DNA from 2 places in the Paenibacillus sp. ALE2 genome. Region 1 is predicted to be linked to the other one. Evidence: predicted binding sites of a transcription regulator. Region 1 holds the regulator's gene; the other holds the start of a gene.
The links. Region 1 encodes LexA, which represses DNA repair genes until DNA is damaged. Its sites were predicted from a motif close to CGAACATATGTTCG; they were not measured.
Positions count from the first base shown of each region.

Region 2: a site for LexA is predicted at 1,623-1,636, ahead of addB (helicase-exonuclease AddAB subunit AddB). Genes of this name have one in related genera too.

Region 1 is NZ_CM134213.1:4,204,415-4,211,616, reverse strand. It holds gene metH (methionine synthase) at 1-1,379, opposite strand, end outside; gene ACXHJ1_RS18465 (1,2-dihydroxy-3-keto-5-methylthiopentene dioxygenase) at 1,661-2,203, shown strand; gene ACXHJ1_RS18460 (HAD family hydrolase) at 2,301-3,095, opposite strand; gene ACXHJ1_RS18455 (hypothetical protein) at 3,252-3,761, opposite strand; gene ACXHJ1_RS18450 (DUF896 domain-containing protein) at 3,879-4,085, opposite strand; gene ACXHJ1_RS18445 (LysM peptidoglycan-binding domain-containing protein) at 4,194-4,562, opposite strand; gene lexA (transcriptional repressor LexA) at 4,752-5,378, shown strand; gene ACXHJ1_RS18435 (hypothetical protein) at 5,800-5,964, shown strand; gene ACXHJ1_RS18430 (hypothetical protein) at 6,006-6,146, shown strand; gene ACXHJ1_RS18425 (DUF2798 domain-containing protein) at 6,333-6,833, opposite strand.
Region 2 is NZ_CM134213.1:3,525,497-3,532,698, reverse strand. It holds gene addB (helicase-exonuclease AddAB subunit AddB) at 1-1,556, opposite strand, end outside; gene ACXHJ1_RS15465 (class I SAM-dependent rRNA methyltransferase) at 1,798-3,177, opposite strand; gene ACXHJ1_RS15460 (Na/Pi cotransporter family protein) at 3,475-4,497, shown strand; gene ACXHJ1_RS15455 (NUDIX hydrolase) at 4,487-4,921, opposite strand; gene mtaB (tRNA (N(6)-L-threonylcarbamoyladenosine(37)-C(2))-methylthiotransferase MtaB) at 5,025-6,368, opposite strand; gene ACXHJ1_RS15445 (16S rRNA (uracil(1498)-N(3))-methyltransferase) at 6,370-7,134, opposite strand.

The DNA.
Region 1 (7,202 bases):
GTTCCGACAACAACAGCAGCCCCGTATTTATGAATAATAGGAGCCATTTTCTCAAATTTCTCTTCACCATCCTCCAAATTAATGGAGTTAATAATTGCCTTACCTTGCGAATATTGAAGTGCTTTATCGATAACTTTAATATCCGTGGTATCAATCACCAATGGTACTTTCACCTTGTTTACAACCAGTTTCAAGAACGCTTCCATATCTATCATTTCATCACGGTCCGGATCTTGCACACAAATATCAATGACATGTGCTCCGCTTTTTACCTGAGCGCGGGCAATTTCAGACGCCTCTTCATATTTGCCTTCCACGATCAAACGCTTGAATTTCCGGGAACCCAGAACATTTGTTCGCTCACCAACCATATACGGACGATTATCCTGTTCAATATACACAGGCTCAATGCCTGATACGGCAGGAGGATGATGACCTACGAGCTGACGAGGCTCAAACTGCGCCATACTTTCACTCATTACTCTTATATGCTCTGGAGTAGTACCGCAACAGCCTCCCGCAATATTCAACCAGCCTTTTTCAGCGAAAGCAGCCATTTTACGAGCTAATGAATCCGGCGATTCATGGTATTGACCATTTTCATCGGGCAAGCCCGCATTTGGATAACAGCTAATAGCTGCAGAGGACATTTCAGACAAAGAACGAATATGATCACGCATAAACTCTGGACCTGTAGCACAATTCAGTCCAATCGAGATTGGATGTAAATGTTCGAGTGATATGCAGAAGGATTCGATGTTTTGTCCGGCCAACGTTGTTCCCATTGGCTCAATCGTGCCAGAAATCATTAATGGAAGCTCAATCCCTGTCTGCTCAAAAGCCTGACGAATTCCAATGCTACCTGCCTTAACGTTAAGCGTATCCTGTGAGGTCTCCAACAGAAGAACATCTACCCCACCTTCAATAAGCGCCAAAGCCTGCTCCTGATAGCTTTCAATCAGCTCTACAAATGTAACACCGCCTGTGACAGACAAGGTTTTTGTAGTTGGACCCATAGCTCCTACAACAAAACGAGGCTTGTCCGCAGTGCTGTACTTATCCACCGCGTTACGCGCCAGTTTGGCCGCCACCAGATTAATTTCACGGGCACGTTCTGGTATATCGTAATCCGCCAAAACGACGGATGTCGCTCCAAATGTATTCGTTTCAATCAGGTCTGCTCCGGCCTCCAAGTATGCTTCATGAATCCCTTGAATGACATCCGGTCTTGTTAAGACCAACATCTCGTTGCAGCCTTCTAACTCTTCCCCACCAAAATCAGCGGCAGAAAGGTCTTCCTGCTGAATCATAGTGCCCATAGCCCCATCAAGAAGGAGTATTCTTCGTTGTAACGCATCCTGCAAGCTAACTTTATCCAAAATTTCTTCACCCCCGCAAAACGTTAAATCCTAGTTTAGCAGAAACCGTATCATTTAGATAGATTGAAGTAAAAACATACGTTTTATGCAGGCTATTCTTCTTTACAAACGACTTAGCTGATCTATTTTTGTAGTATGCATCGTTATAGACGAACGTCTTTAAACTGTATCGTATTACTATAGTCGTTCCCATATAAATGCTTCAGCCTGTATTGTACAACTGGTTAAGACATGGTATTCTTTATACAACATTAATCCAAGTGGAAAAGAGGGATTTGTGCATGGCAGAAATTTTTATACGCAATACGAATGAGCGAATTAGCGGTGAAGAGCGAGTACGTGAATTTTTGGAGAGCTACCAGGTATTGTATGAACACTGGGATGCTTCCAAGCTGCCAGGGGAGCTGCAAGAAAACTTTACTTTGACAGATGATCAAAAAGCCGCTGTTCTTAAAACATTTGAACCTGAAATCAAAGATTTAGCCGCACGTCGCGGATATAAAATCTGGGACGTCATCACTTTATCTGAAGCAACGCCGAATTTGGAGGAGCTGCTGGCCAAGTTCGAGCAAATTCACACCCATACCGAGGATGAAATCCGCGCCATTGTTGCTGGTAAAGGGATTTTTATCATTAAAGGCTCTGAAGAGATCGGCTATTTTAATGTAGAGCTTTCACCAGGCGACGTTATTTCTGTTCCTGAAAATACACCGCACTTCTTCACTTTAATGGAAAATCAAAAGATCGTCGCAGTCCGCTTGTTCATCGAAGAAAATGGATGGATTGCTGAACCGTTCGAAGATCCAACATTCACTACAGCATAGTTACGATGTATTGTGTCAATAAGAAAACTCCCTCTGCTCTGTAGCATATCGAGCGAAGGGAGTTTTCTTTATACTTGTTTAGAAGACTGTAGATTATTTACTTTAAAGATTGAATAATTCCATACAACTCAGACAAATGCTTGATTTGGAACTTCGGCTTGATCTCTGTAGTATTGGTTTTATCGTTCCGATTCAACCACACCGAATGTACACCAGCTGACAAAGCCCCTTGAATATCAGTCGTCAGCTTATCTCCTACCATTAAAGCTTGTCCAGGTTCAATTCCTAGAAGTCCCAAAGCATGCTGGAATATAGAAGGATCAGGCTTGCCCCGACCAAAAGAACCTGAAATGACAACATGATCAAAAAAAGGAGCCAATTGAGGAACTCCATCCAGCTTCTCCTGTTGTAGATCAGGGGAACCATTTGTCAGCAATAGCAGCTTGTATTGTCCCTTCAATTGATCCAGAATTTCAAACGTTTCTTCATATACATGTGGACGTGCACGTCTTTCCGAAGCAAATTGGGCAGCCAACTTTTCCGCCAACTCCTCATTATCTATCCCCAGTTGCTGAAGCCCTCTGCGCCATGATTCCTTACGATAAACAGGAGCCAACTGTTCCAATTGACGGAATTCAGGTTGCTCACCTGCTGTAAAATTCGCCCACAGTCCTTCAAACGGATTAATGCCAATCATTTGAGTAAAACTAAAGGTTTCATAGGATTCATACAAAGCGCGCGCTTCCTTGCGTACGGCTTCTTCCAGCGTTTTCGGATCAGCGCCTGTTTCTCGGGAGCCTGTTTGACATGCTGCATCAAATGCCTCTTCTACACTACGTTCATCCCACAGAAGGGTATCATCAAGATCAAACATTATCGCCTGAATCGTCATACGAATTATCCACTCTCTTTCCACTGTATATGTAAGCTTGTCTGTTTGGTCACGAATCAGATCATTATGTGTGCCCATATTAAGCAAGTGGCCGCACCATGTTATATGAAAAATAACATCATACGGCCTTACTTACAGAGCTACAGGCTAAATCGGTTATTTCTTATCTACCTGTATCTGATTGGATAGTGCAAATTTTTCAAGGCGCTCTGCGATGGCATCTGTATCATAGCGTCCCAGTGATTTTGTGAAAATAAAATTACCGCCCTTCCCTTTTCTTTCAACTGTAACGTAACCCTTTTCAATTTTGATGGCTTTCATGTCCCCTGCCGTCATCGGCCGTTCTCTGCCACCTTTTAACATATAAAGGGTATCTTTTCCCACTTTTAAATAAGGACGGCGAATGAAGAAGATAACAGCCAGCATCAAGTACAAGCCAAATACCAGCCAATCCATTCCCCGCATGCCGGTCTTAGTCAAAAAGTAACTCATAAGCATGTACAATACAGCAAGACCAGCCAGCATGATTGGCACAGTAATATTACGGCCACGGAAAATGTCCATTGCTGAACCTGCGCCGTTAATGGTTTGAATGCCTTGTTTCTTACGCGTTTTATTTAAATGCGCTGTGTTTTTACGTACTTTTCTTTCAAATGATCGGGCCATCTCTCAATTCCCTTCCCAATAAATATTACATTAAAACAATTGCCTTAAAGCTGATCTATATAGATACCAAGAAAGATACCTAATAACAAAAGGCAAATGACGCAGGCTTTAGCAACATTATTGCTTCAGCCCGCCATTTCCCTTCGACGTATCATCGTCCACAAATTCAATGGTTTCAAGCTGCTGCCGAAAATTACGGCGAATGTTGCCTAAATAAATTTCCCGAAGGTTGGCGCGCTCCGTGGTTTCCTCTTCCGTCAATCCTTCGGCTTTTGCTTTGCGCGCTAATTCATTAATGCGCTGTACCAAACTGTCTATATCCAAATTGTGTCCCCTCCATAAAAGCAAAGATATAATACACTTTGACATGTAGAAAAGAGCTTGTCAAGGCTCCCTCATTGCGCTCCTTGACAAGCTCTATAGTCTTATAGATCAGAAGGGTGGGAGCTTAAGTACCTGACCTGCCTGCACCCCCCGATCCTCCAAATCGTTAATACGTACAATTCCTTCAATATATACCCGTGTATCCATTCGTTCCGGTTTATGATTCACGGCAATCTTCCATAACGTATCTCCAGGTTGTACAGTCAGCTTAATCACTTCTTCATTGGAAACTGGAGGTGCTGCGAAAACCGTAAGTACACCTGCCCCTGCAACCCAAACGATAATTACTAGAATAAGAAGCTTAAGTAAAAGAGTATTGGTAAGAGCCTGTAACAAACGTACCTTACCCTCTTTTCGGGTCTCCTGTAAATTCTCTAAATTCATCGGAAAAATACTTTGATAAGTGCTATATTTCATAATTGGCCGCGTCCTCCAAACGTTTGTTCTTATGTTTTTCACAATATAACACGAACGTTTGTTTTGTTCAATAGAAAAGAGAACAAAAGTTCGTGAATATTTTTAGGGATTATTTAGAACTTATGTTTGTACGAACGGAGGTTCTATGCTATAATTTTCCCAAACGTTACTAAATGGGGTTGATACGGTATGTCTAAGATTTCGAGCCGCCAGCAGGCCATTCTTGAATTTATCCGCAATGAAGTGCGTCTAAAGGGATACCCCCCTTCTGTGCGCGAAATAGGCGAGGCAGTCGGATTGGCCTCCAGTTCTACGGTTCACGGTCATTTGGATCGTTTGGAGAAAAAAGGACTCATTCGCCGCGATCCTACGAAACCACGGGCTATTGAATTACTCGGTCAAGACGAATCGGATAACAGCAACTTGATTAATTACTCCATTAGTCGTGTTCCCGTTGTCGGCAAAGTAACCGCTGGTCTTCCTATTACGGCGACAGAAAATATTGAAGATTACTTTCCTCTTCCCCAACACTTTGTTGGTGAGGATAAAATATTCATGTTATCTGTTGTAGGCGAAAGCATGATTGAAGCTGGTATTGCTAACGGAGACTATGTAATCGTGCGTCAGCAGCAGACCGCTGATAACGGAGACATTGTAGTAGCTATGACAGATGAAGACGAGGCTACAGTTAAAACCTTTTACAAAGAAAAAGATCATATCCGGCTTCAACCTGAAAATCCAGCCTTTGAGCCACTTCGACTGACACACGTCAGCATATTGGGCAAGGTTGTTGGACTCTTCCGGGACTTCCACTGATTTATCGTGCTTTCTTCCCCGTTATACTACCACGAATATAAAACCGGCCGCCTAGGCGAGCCGGTTTTATATTGTTATTATGTTTACTATGTATGTGTCTCCAACTATTCTTTCCTTTTCAGCAACCTATATTGTCTCTACTATTATATCCGCCCCATTATCCGAGATAGTTCCACTCTGATCTCGAACTGTTTACTTTTATTAGCTAAACAAATGGAAATTTGACACATATGAACCTACGGTGACCTTCCTCTATAACGTAAAGTTGGGAAGGCGAACGCAGGCTAGCATGAGCTTTTTTTGTTAAACATTTAGGAACATAGGTACTAGCTTCTTTTTGTCTTTAGTAGATTTATGCTGATACATTACTAGCACAATTGACATATGTATATAGCAGACCTAAAGCAAAGGAGTTATGCAGATGATCAGAAATAGAGTTAAAACGTATAAGCATCGCATCGGGAAAAACAGATATCTGGTCGTTAAAGTCTTTCAAGCCGCAGCTGCTAAAACAGGAAGCGGAAATGCACTCGCAACTAACGCATTAAATATCAAAATTTCCAAGCGTAAGCATAAACATCATTAAGATTTAACCGTACCTTCATTTCTTTGAAGGGAGGTGATATTATGAGCAGAAGACACAGCAACCGTGAATTGAGAAGAAGAAGATTAAACATCCGTTCCAACCAAAGAGCCAATGCGCGTGCAAGAGGTAACGCACTGGCTGTTAATCTGTTTAGCGTGAATGATGGACAACGCAGACGTTAATAATTATTTTCAAGCAAAAAGCAGGAAGAATTCTTCCTGCTTTTTTTGTGTTAAATAATACACCAAACTACCAATCCCGCCAGTTATAGCTTCCTCAGACTTGTATCCGATTTTCATAACTTAAGCATTTCTAGCTGTAAAACCATTCATTAGCTTAACATTGCTGCAATGGATTTGCTCTATTATTTAATTTAATACTTTTTTATAAGGTCCCACTTGCCCGCTTTTCTTTATAAATTTTATAAACAAGGCTCGAACAACAGGACCCATAACCAATAATTGTAATGGATAGGCCAAAACAAAGTTCTTTATAAAAATTTCTAAATATGCTTCAAATAATGAATGATCGCCAATACCCTGACTTAGAATTGAAGTTAATAAACCGTAGAAAGACATAGAACAGGCCATTCCGAACACCATACATGTTGAAATCGTGATAATTAAAAATATTTTTTTGGATTTATCAAAAGGTAGGCTTAAAGCAACTTTTTTTGCTACAGGACCCACGATATATAAATCTAATATGAGCGCTATAATAAATCCAATTAGAAATTCAACAGCAATGGTAATCAAGCTAATTTTTCCAATCAATCCGTTAATCAAAAGATTATAGAAGGTCATAATAACGACCATTCCAAAACACATAATAACCCCAAAGTAAAAGCTTTCCTTTTTAGTTGTTGGCATTTAATTCAACCTTTCATTTTTGGATGTGATTATTTTAGCTGCAACCAAATTTTCATGTAAGTGAACTTTTTATGAACATATCGTAACAGACAAAGACAAGTAAGGAATATTCTTCAGAACTAGTGAACTATGTACAAACCCATTACACATGTATAACATTAAATACAAATAATAAAAAATATCTCTATTACTTTGTATGGCTCCAATGGAGATTATGCTACCGCTACACTCGATGGAAGTTTTGAAGGCCCTACCCGTTGGCTTAGTGATGGCGGTTTTCCAGATTTCGAAACACTTTTCCCTTCTTAAGAACAACACTACTTTCAACAATTCTCTAAAAGACTCTGTCAATAGTTGATGAAGTCTTAT
Region 2 (7,202 bases), 680 kb from region 1:
TTCTCAAGCGCCGTTCGTGCCTTACCTATACGCTTCTCAAACGCATGCAAAGGCGTCACAATCACATCTCGGCACAACTCCATCAAATCCAGCGTTTCATCCCGTTGACGGTTCCGTTCCTGTTCCTCCAGCTCCAGCGACAAACTGGGCACAGCCTGCCACGCCCGACCATCTGTCCAACGGCTACCTTGTATTCCGCAGGCCAGCACATAGTTTTCCAGACGGTCCATCTGCTCGCGGCTCACTCGACCGTCCAGCGGCAATAGAAGGTCTGTTTTGACCGCACGAAATACATCCTCGTATCGCCAGCGTCGCTGCACGATATCCAGTGAAGCCCGAATCAATTCCACCAAGGGATGATGAAGTATACTTCTCCGCTGATCCAAAAATACTGGAACCTGATACTGCTTGAATATCGGTTCCACCCATGGCTCATAATCTTCAATATGACGCACAAACAGGGCCATTTCCCGATAACGCGCACCTTCATCGCGGGCCAGGCGGCGCATTTCGCGTACGGCTCCTTCCAGCTCGGCACGACGATTTGCCGCAGCATGCAGTTTTATACCCTTAGGTTCTGTACCTGCCCATTGCTCTCGTAGCTGCTGTAGCCCCAGCCGCTGTTCCTGATTCCGCAGCCCTGTGCGATGTTCGAAATTAGCCTCCAAATACGCCAACGCTGGACGTTCCTTAAACCTAGGCATCGGATCGGGGCGTAATAACTGTGTCTGCGTTTCAATCATCAGCTCCTCTGCCATTCCTTTAAGCTTGACGTAGGTAGCCGCTGAAGGATGAAACAAATCCAGCTCATGTGGAAGCTGTCCGCTATCGTAGCTGCGGTTACAGGTCAGCGCCACTGTCAGCGAGGAGGCGTGCAGCATAAGCTGCTCCACCACCTTGTATTCATGTGGTGTAAACCTCCGGTAGCCATCCATCCAAATGTCTGCTCCGCGCACGAGGGAAGACTGTGCAATCTGTTCTGTCAGCATGCGAAGCGTATCTTCACCATCGATATATTTAAGCGTCAGCTCCCGTTCAAAATCCTCATAGATTAGACTGATATCCTTGAGCTTGCCTCTTAAAATCGGAGTGGACTCCCCCGCAGCATGCATTCTATCCAGTTGCTCCGGTACAGACCGAGCATCATTTCCGTACTGCTTTAGCTCTGTGAACAACGTATTCAACCGATCCACAAAACCGAGTTGGTCTCCTGAATCTTTAAATAAACTCAGTTCATCCTTGCGACGACGAATAATTTTATATAAAAGCATCTTCTTGCCTTCTTCCGTTACAGGCACCAGTGCTGAACCCCCTGTTTCCTGCATGACTAAATAGGCAAGACGATGGAATCCCATCACCTGGGCGCGCACCGACCCCTGAATACCGTTTCCGACTTCGGTGAGCAACGCATGCTCTGAAGCAAATGACGATTGCTCAGGCACAAGTAACAGCATAGGCTTACCTAGCGGCTCCTCGCGTAACATAGAGGTCATTTCATTACGGATTAACGTGCTTTTACCACTACCAGAGCGGCCAATCAATAAGCGGACCGACATGATGCCGCCTCCTTTCTAACCAACAACATTCTATTAAACAGTATAGCATATCAGGCAAAGGAGAAAAGAACGTACGTTTGCCATGTTGTAGCAATTGGGCTCTTCTCAAAAACAAACAGTCCCGCAGGGTGGCTTGGTGCAAGCCTTCTCTACAGGACTGATGTATACTAAAAATGAGTTTGTTTTCACCTATTTATCTTTATCGCCTAATAGTAGATTAATTTTGACAAGGGTATGAAATCTACAGCTGTGTCCGGCTGCGTACCTCAAAGATGGCAAATTTCAAATAATGACCTTCCTCCACACCTAAAATTTGGGGATGGTCCTTCCCTGCCGCTCTCCAATCTACCAGTCGGAGGATTTTGCCGGCATCTGCAGCCGCTTCCTTAATCGTGTCCAAAAACAGCTCCGGCCGCATATGGAACGAACAACTCGCTGTTACCAAATAACCGCCCTCATTGACGAGCTTCATTCCGTGAAGGTTGATATCTTTATATCCACGTGTAGCTCCTTTGACAGCACTCTTCGTTTTGGCAAAAGCCGGCGGATCCAGAATAACGACGTCAAAGGTACGTCCGCCACCCGCAGTCAGCGGCTTAGATGTATCTCCTTTGCCGCCCGCTCGCGCGGTGCGTTCCTCTACACCTTTAACCTGATTACGTAAATATTGAAAAGCATCGTCGACGACAAACTCGACGCGATCCTCAAAACCGTTCAGCTTCACATTATCCCGAGCACTTTCAATCGCATGTTCAGAAATATCCAGACAAGTTACTTTTTTCGCACCATGTTTACACGCATTGAGCGTAAAGCTACCTGTATGTGAAAAACATTCCAATACAGTTGCACCGTCCCAGAATGGGAATTCAACAACCTTACCACTTTTATTCACAGGCTTTATGACCGTTGTATCTTCATCGCCTGGGTTTGCAGCTACTTCTTGCAACGTAATTCCGCTACGCGCTCCCCAACCTGTCATCAACGGCGCGATGGCTGCACGATTTTCACGCTGGTCAAAGAAATACCCCGTCTTTTGTCCCTCTTCGATATCGACCTTGATTTGTAAGCCATTTTCCGTCACCACCACATGGCGCGGGCAATCGCCGTACAAAGGACCCTTCGTCTGTTCCAACCCTTCCAGCTCACGGATGGATACATCACTACGCTCATATATACCAACTGGCCCCATTACTTCAACAAGTGCATCTCTGATTTCTTCCCTGCGCCGATCCATGCCAAGCGTTAACAGCTGAACGACCAATACATCACCAAAACGGTCTACAATCAGCCCAGGCAAAAAATCAGCCTCGCCGTACACCAAACGATAAGCGTTTCCTCCGGTCACAAAGCGTTCGCGGTGCTCCAAGCAATTGCGGAAACGTTGGGCAAAGAAGCTTTGGTCCATCACTTCTAGCGGCTCATAGGACATCACACGCACTGTAATTTGTGAAGCAGGATTATAGTAACCTGTCGCCAAATAACGCCCCTGATGGTTCAGGATGCTGACCAAATCACCGGCTTCAGGATCACCCTCAATCTTGGCTATTTCATTTTTAAACACCCAAGGGTGTGCTTGCTCCAGCCTTTTTTTACGGCTACGCTCTAATATTACTGAAGGCAAAATCCTTCACTCCTATTCTTGGATTACTCAAAGTGTTAAAACATTTTGTTCGATAGGGGCGCGGCTCCGCCGATTCATTTGGTCTTACGATCACTGACGCTTCTCCAGCTTCAAATGAACTGCTTCGCTACTGCCCGCCTGTATGTCGACGTCACGCTTTAAAAGCTTGTGAAGATACTACAAAATGTTCGTTCCATAAAAAACTGCTCGGCCATGCTTGTCATGGCTGTCCTAGGTAGATCATAGGCTGTTACATAAGTATTCTCATTTTCACCTAGAAAAGGGGGGGCTAAAGCCGTGTTTATACATGTTATATTGCCGCTGTGCGGTGGGCTGCTTATTTTTTTAGGTGGAATGAAGCTGATGGAAGCTGCCCTCCGGCATTTGGCCGGCCCCTTCCTTACTCGCTGGCTAAACCGGGCTACGGTTTCCCCTTGGCGGGGTATGCTGTTTAGCTCAGGCATTACCGCCCTACTGCAAAGCAGCACCGCCGTAACGGTGCTGACGATCGGACTAGTCAATGCCGGGCTGTTGACCTACGGCCGCACGCTCGGCATCATTCTTGGTACCAATATTGGTACCTGCCTGACGACCGAGCTGATGGGCCTCCAGCTCGGCAAGCTGGCTGCTCCACTGCTATGTGGATCACTGCTATGCTGGGGCACAGCTGTTCTGTGGGGGGAAACGGTCACTGGCCGTCAGTATGCAGCTGCCGGAGCTTCAGCCACCTCCAATGGGCTTAGCCGCCCACAGGCTGTACAATTTATCAGCCTCGTCTTTGCCGGATTTTCGCTGATTCTCGCAGGTATCCGCGTGATGCAAGCCGTTGGCCCCTGGATTGAGCAAGCCGGACTATTCCGCTGGTTTCTTGATCATGCTGCAGCCAACATGTGGTGGGCCTTCGCTGCTGGAGCCTGCCTAACCGCACTGGTTCACAGCAGCGCAGCTGTCATTGGTATGGCGATTAGCCTGGCTGCTGCGGGTGCCCTGCCAGTTGATGTAGGGATCGCCATCGTCATCGGCTCCAATGTGGGCACCTGCGTGACTGCCCTGATTGCCGCTGTTGGCGGCAGCGTGTCTGGCAAATTTGTGGCCTGGTCCCACGTGCTGCTGAACGTAGGCGGGGCATTGCTCTTTATGCCGTTAATCCCCGGGCTGGATATGGCCGCTTCTTGGATATCTACTGAGCCCGGAGCCAAGGTAGCGCATGCCCAAACCCTGTTTAACGTCATCAGTTCTCTGCTTGCCTTGCCCCTCTGCTATTTACCTGCATGGACTCGTATAGAGGAGCAAGTGTCTTCCCATAGGGTTAAACGTTAATTCCTAGCATAGACAGCGCCTTGCTCAGAATGACATCATTGTTGTCATATCCACCCTGACGCTGGAGACGCCATGCTTCTTCGGGCGTATGCCACGCGACGCCTTTGATTTCTTCTATCTGTGCCTGCAAATTCCCATCCAGTGCCTCTACGAGATAATAATGAACTTCCTTGTCCACTTCCCCATATTCAGGGTGCTGGTACGTATAAGCAATCATATCCACATGCTGAATAATCCGCCCGTTCAGCCCTGTTTCCTCACGAATTTCACGTAGAGCAGTTTGTTCGATTGTTTCACCTGGCTCCATTTTGCCTTTAGCCAGAGATGTCTTGCCATATCGGTCGGTGATCAGCTGAATTTCAAGCTGCTCCCCCTGTTTGCGAAACACTACGCCACCTGCGGAAATTTCCTTTTTTGCTGCCATCCTGTAATCTCCTTTCCTTGCGCAACAAGGATTCCGTCCTCTCTGTAGGGAAAGGCGAAATCCTTGTTGGCCATCGCTATTGCCTGTTCAGGCTCTTTTTATTTTACAAAGCTGTTTGCAGCCCGTTCTCCAATACGCGGACCAATTGGCCTTCACTTTCATTAACGCCCGCCTTCGTCAGCTTCACGCGGCACACCTTGCCAACCAGATCCTTATTACCTTCAAACACCAGTTGAATGTAATTGTCACTATAACCATAAAGTATACCGCTATCTTCCGTCCCTTTAGGGGCTACTTCAGGAATAACCTCCAGCACCTGACCAACAAACTTTTCAGCATATGCCAGCTGCATTTGCTCTGACAATGCAATCAGGTCACGCACACGCGCATTTTTCACGTCCTCGTCCACCTGATCCTCCATACGTGCCGCAGGCGTGCCAGTACGCTTGGAATACGGAAACACGTGCATTTCCGAGAAGCCGATTTTTTTCATCAGCTCATAGCCATTACGGAACATTTCGTCCGTTTCTCCAGGGAAGCCGACAATTACGTCTGTTGTAATTGCTACATCTGGCATCGCTTTACGAATCATGAGCATTTTGTTATAAAACTCTTCTGTCGTGTACTTGCGGCGCATCCGTTTCAGCACGGTATCGTCCCCTGCTTGAAGCGGTATGTGGAAATGGCGAACCAGCTTATTGGAGCGTTTCAGTACATCCAGCATTTTTTCATCAATCTGACTGGCTTCAATCGAGCTGATACGGATACGTTCCAGCCCTTCCACTTTCTCCAGATCCCACAGTAGATCGGACAGGTCATAATTATCCATATCGTCGCCATAACCACCAGTATGGATACCCGTGAGTACGATTTCCTTGTAGCCTGCGTGCACCAGTTGACGCGCCTGTGTAATAATGCTCGCGGCATCACGGCTGCGGGATAAGCCCCGCGACCACGGGATAATGCAGAAGGTACAGAAGTTATTGCAGCCATCCTGAATTTTTAGAAACGCACGGGTATGATGAGCAAAATCAGGCACATCCATTTCCTCAAACACACGGGTCTTCATTATATTACGCACAGCGTTTACAGGTTGACGCGACTCTTGGATCTCCTTCACAAACGGAATAATCTTATCTCGATCCTGCGTACCAATAACAAGATCAACACCTGGAATATCCATAATTTCGGCCGGAGAAGTTTGAGCGTAACAGCCCGTCACTGCCACAATGGCATCTGGATTTCGGCGAATCGCACGACGAATGATCTGACGGCTCTTCTTATCACCGGTATTCGTAACCGTACATGTATTAATTAAATAGACATCAGCAGTCTGCTCGTCAAAATCCACCTGCTCATAACCTTCTTTTTTGAACAGCTGCCAGATCGCTTCTGTATCATAAAAGTTTACTTTACAACCTAATGTGTAAAATGCCACTGATGGCATATTAAACCCCTCCCATTTCTCCTGTCTCATATAAAATGCATGCCAATGCAACCATACCTGCGGTTTCCGCACGCAAAATACGTCTTCCCAGTCCTGTAGACTGTGCCCCGGCCTGCTCAGCCTCTAGGCTTTCCGCTTCAGTAAAGCCGCCTTCCGGGCCCACCACCACCAGCACACGCGGCTTGTCTGTGGACACCCATTGTCCTGCGAAAGGCTGGATTACATCCCGTAGCTGCCGCCCCTGCTCTTTTTCATAACAATAACATATCAAATCATACCCAGCAAAAGAAGCCAGAAGTTCTTTCCACGTCAGGGGTGCGCTAATTTCCGGAATCCGATTGCGATGGCTTTGCTCAGCCGCTTCCTTCACAATCTTGCGCCAACGCTCCAGTCGCTTGCCTTCCTTTTTGGCATCATACTGTACGACCGTACGCTCGGATAAAAACGGTACGAACCCGGTGGCTCCGATTTCCGTACATTTTTGCATCACCGTCTCCATCTTGTCCCCTTTAGGAAGACTCTGCGCGATGGTGATCTGAACATGCGGTTCAGAGGTCATCTCCAGCGGTTCGATAATCGTCGCCTTCACATGGTTCTGCTCAATCGTATCCAATGCAGCTAGCGCTTCCCTGGATACCCCGTCACTGACTATAATTTTGTCACCACTACGGCCTCGCATGACTTTGGCGATATGTCGCGCGTCCTCACCCGTAACAATTGCGTGATCTTCTAGAAATTGCTCTGCCGGAATAAAATAACGCTGCATTCTCTCACACCTATTCTAAAAATAACTATTATCCACTAACGTTCCGTACAAAATCCGATGAAATCACC